Regions from separate parts of the Pseudonocardia sp. NPDC049635 genome, predicted to be linked through region 2. Evidence: predicted binding sites of a transcription regulator. Region 2 holds the regulator's gene; the other holds the start of a gene.

Region 1 (2,198 bases), on a different contig from region 2:
TCACCGGGTCACCGACGGCGAACCGTGGGCTGGACGGCTCGTTCGGGACCAGCTGCACCAGGTCACGGCCGGCCCGCGGACCGTCGGTCATCGCGATCGTGACGCCGGTGCAGGCGCCGTCCCCGGAGCCGGGGGAGCAGTCCGCGATCGCGACGGCGGTGACGTCACCATGCACCTGCTGGGTCGGCGGGAGATCGGGGGTCGGGACGTCCCCGGGCCACAGCAGTGCGACACCGGCCAGCGTCGCGAGCGCACACGGGATCAGCAGCGCGACCAGCAGGTTCCGTACCCGACGTCCGGCCGGGGTGGGGCTGCCGTGCCCGTGCCCGTGCCCGTGCCCGTGCCCGGAGCGGGGGTCGTGACCCGGGCCCGCTCGGTGTGCACGGCCGGAGCCGGCCGGGGTGGCGGTCCGCCGCCCGGCCGGAGCGGACGCCCCGCGCGGTCCGGCGTCGTCCGGGCCGGGTTCCTCGGACCAGGGGTCGTCGTCCGGCGGGGACTCCGGATGCCGCCCCGACCGGCCGCTGCCGTGCAGCCCCCGGCCGGGGCGCCCACCGGGGCCGTGTGCTGCGTCGTGCGGGGCATCGTGCGCTGCCCCGCGGTGCGGGGATCCGGCGGCACCGTAGGATGTGCCGTGACCGCCGGTGTCCGGCCGCCCGCCGTCAGCGTCGCCCTCGACCGTCCGGACGTGGGGCGGCCGCCGGCCGGTCCCGCTCTCGCTGCCGTGTGTGGACGGGGGGCCCGCGCCGCGCGGACGGGTCGCGGGTGGACCGGTGCCGTCCGTCCGGGCACGGTGCCCGCGTGGCCCGGGTTCACCGGCACGGGTGCGTGGTGCGGCATCCCACGGGCGAGGTCCCGTCGGATCTCCGGCCGGGCCGGTCCCGGCGGTGCGCCTGCGCGAGCCGGCCCCGTGCGGGGCAGGATCGTGGCCGCGGCCCTCGGCAGCGCGTGGGCGGCGGCCCGCATGATCCGTTCCCGGGCCGGTGTCGGCGCGCCCGACCGGGTCGCCCGCCGTGGTGCGCGGGGTGTACACCCGGCCCCCGGACCGGCCGGGACCTGCCGGACGGTCCTCGGGGGAGGCCGCCGGGTCCGTCGTCCACCGGGGCCGGTCCGGTGCCCCGGGCCGGTGGTGCCTGCCGGTCCCGTCCGCCCGGCGTCGCCCACCGGTCGCCCGGTCCGGACGCGCGTCACCGGGAGACCGCTCGGGATCGTCGGGCTGCACCCCGGCATCCTCGCAAGTGATCACCCGGCGTCGGGACGGTGCTCGCCCGGAGGACACCGCCCGGCGACGACCGGTTGCCCGTCGTTCGAACTTGTGTTCGACTGATGCTCGTGCGGTGGAGCGGACAGCAGGTGGGGGCCGACGGGGTCGGGGCGGATGCGGTGCTGCCGGGGATGCGGGGTCTCCTGCGCTCGGTGCGGACACCGGAGTTCGCGGGGATGGTCTTCCACGAGGTGGAGGCACACTCGGCGCTGAACCGGGTGGCCTCGTCGTCACCGGTGCCGTTCGGGTGGACGGTGAACCCGTACCGGGGTTGCGCACACGCCTGTACCTACTGCCTGCACGGGGACACCCCGGTGCTGACGGCCGATGGCCGGGCCCGGCCGATCGCCGAGCTCCGCCCCGGTGACGAGGTGATCGGCACCGTGACCGACGGCCGGGGCCGCCGGCGGTTCGTGCGCACCCCGGTGCTGGCCCACTGGTCGACCCGTCGTCGCGCGCAGCGGGTGACGCTCGACGACGGGACGGTCCTGGTCACCTCGGCCGAGCACCGGTTCCTCACCGGCCGCGGCTGGGCGCACGTCCGGCCGGGGCGGTGCCGCTCGTCCGCGGACCGGCCGCACCTGAGCACCGGATCGGAGCTGGTCGGGCCCGGCTCGGCGGCGATGCCCGCGCAGCGTCACCCCGCGGGCTGGGCGGAGGGTTACCTGTGCGGCCTCGTCCGCGCGGACACGGCCCGCAGCGAGCGGTCCGTGGAGCCGTTCCCGTCGGCATGGGTCGAGCTGGAGGCACTCGCCCGGGCCCATCACCTGCTCACCTCGGGCAGCGCGGGGCGTCGGGCCGGTACGGCGGGTGCCCTCGGGCGGGCGACCGCGGGTGTCGGCGGCGCGGGTGTCGGCGCTGCCGCCCCGGTCGGTGGTGCCCCGGCGGGCGCCCGGCCGGGGGATGCCCGGCGGCCCGCGGTGCCGGCACCGCGCGC
Region 2 (2,198 bases):
AGGCGGTGCTCGTCGCCGACGACGGGACCCCGCTGATCGTGGACAAGACCACCGGGGCGGCCGGGGTGTACCGCCCGGTGGGCCGGCTCACCGGGCAACGCGCGGTGGAGCTGGAGCGGGTCGCCGACGTCGTCCTGCCGTACTCGGCGACGAGCGGCGGCCCGTTGGGCGCGGTCGGTACCCGGACGATCACCGGAGGCACGGTCGGGCCGCGCGCGGCGCACGGTGGGCGGGCCGCGGTCCTGCGGACATACACCGACGCCTGGCTGTTCCCGCTGCCCGACGGCGCGGTCACCGGGGACGATCTGGTCGAGGCGCTGCGCGGGGCCCCGATGCAGGTGCCGTTGCCCGGTGAACCGCAGGGGGAGGCGGTCGCGCTGGACGGTCGTGGGACGTTGCACTCCGCCACCGAGGCCCGAGGATCGGCCGCGGCGGGCATCCGGGAGGTCCGCGGTGCGGTCGCCGCCGCGACGGCGCCGGGGGCTCCGGTCGTGGCTCAGCCGACGGAGGCGCCGGACGTCCGCGCCGTCCCGCCGTGGCTGCCCGCTGCGGCCGGTACCGCGGCCGTGGCCGGGGTGCTGGTCGCCGGTATCGGGGCAATGGCACTGCACGGCCGGGCACTGCACGGCCGGGCACTGCACGGCCGGGCACTGCACGGCCGGACACGGCGCGGTCGCCGCAGGCGGTGACCGCGCCCGGGCCGACGGATCAGAGTCGGCGCAGCACCGCGACGACCCGGCCCAGGATCGTCGCCTCGTCGCCGGGGATCGGATCGTAGGCGTCGTTGGCCGGCATCAGCCAGATGTGCCCGTCGCGGCGTCGGAAGGTCTTCACCGTCGCCTCGCCGTCGATCATCGCCGCGACCACCTCACCCTGCTCGGCGACCGGCTGCTGCCGGACGACGACCCAGTCCCCGTCGGTGATCGCCGCGTCCACCATGGAGTCGCCCTTGACGTTCAGCAGGAACAGCGTGCCCTCGCCGACGATCTCGCGGGGAAGCGGGAACACGTCCTGCACGGCCTGCTCGGCCAGGATGGGGCCACCGGCGGCGATGTCACCGAGCAGGGGTACGAACGCCGGGGCGGGCCGCTCCGGACGACCGGTGTCGGTGTCGGCGTCGGCCCCGTCGCCTGCGGCTGCCTGGTCGGGGCTGCGCACGTCCACCGCGCGGGTCCGGTTCGGGTCCCGGCGCAGGAACCCCTTGCGCTCCAGGGTCCGTAGCTGGTGGTGCACCGACGACGTGGAGGTCAGACCCACCGCGTCACCGATCTCCCGCACGCTCGGCGGGTAGCCGTGGCGGTCCACCCAGTCCCGGATCACCGCCAGGACCTTCCGCTGCCGCGGGGTCAGACCGCGCGTGTCGGCCCGGGGCTCGGGGAACTCCCGGACGTCGGCGGAACCCCGTCCGGGGGACGCACCGCCTCCGGACTCGTCCGCTGCCATCGCATTCGCCTCCTCGAGGATGTACCGGCACGGACACTAGCCGTCCTCGGTCGCTCCGCCAAACATGCGTTCGAAGTTCGTCCCCGCGTGTCGCGGATTCCGTCGTGGATTCCGGCGGGCGGCAGTGGTAGAACATCGCACACGTGTTCGATCGAACATCGATTCGACTCGGAGCGGTCCGGGATCGCCGGGATTCCTGTCGGTGTCCGGTGTTAGACAGCTCGCACGCCCGTTCGACCGGCGGGGCGAGGAGGGCGCGTGGCCGGGTGCGGTCGGGTCGAGGGCGACCGTCCCGCCGGGGCAGGCGGGTGGTCCGCGATGAGCAGGAGGAGCCATGCGAGAGCTCGACGTGCGCGAGGTGGCGCCACGGCCACGGCCGTGGGCGATCCGGTCGGGCCGGGCCGAGCCCGGCGGGGCGGCGCAGTGGTCCCGGGCGGCCGGGGCGGGTGAGCAGCCGGGGCCCGCCCGCGCCGTGCCGTGCACCGGTGTCCGGCGTCCGGCCCGCGGATCCGCCGCGGCCCGGGCTGCGGCCCGGTGGGCCCTGCCCGTCGCCGGCGCCACCGCGAGCGCCCCGAGCTGCGGCCCGGTGACGGTGGTCGCCGAGGTGCCCGCGGTGCCGGTGACGTCCCCGGCTCGGACGTGGGCTCCGGCGTCACGGGTGGTGCGCCCGCCGGGGCGCCGGTGCGTGGCACCCGTCCGGCGGGTGCGTCCGGCGCTGTGGGCCCGCTCCCGGGGGGAGCGCCTGCTGGCCGGGG

The links. Region 2 encodes LexA, which represses DNA repair genes until DNA is damaged. Its sites were predicted from a motif close to CGAACACGTGTTCG; they were not measured.
Region 1: AB0J24_RS00095 (intein-containing Rv2578c family radical SAM protein) is a predicted target of LexA. The motif match lies at 1,306-1,319, and genes of this name have one in related genera.

What each region holds. Positions count from the first base shown of each region.
Region 1 is NZ_JBFAON010000001.1:18,475-20,672, forward strand. It holds gene AB0J24_RS00090 (YibE/F family protein) at 1-175, opposite strand, end outside; gene AB0J24_RS00095 (intein-containing Rv2578c family radical SAM protein) at 1,324-2,198, shown strand, end outside.
Region 2 is NZ_JBFAON010000003.1:113,369-115,566, reverse strand. It holds gene AB0J24_RS05340 (hypothetical protein) at 1-689, shown strand, start outside; gene lexA (transcriptional repressor LexA) at 709-1,443, opposite strand; gene AB0J24_RS05330 (hypothetical protein) at 1,778-2,198, shown strand, end outside.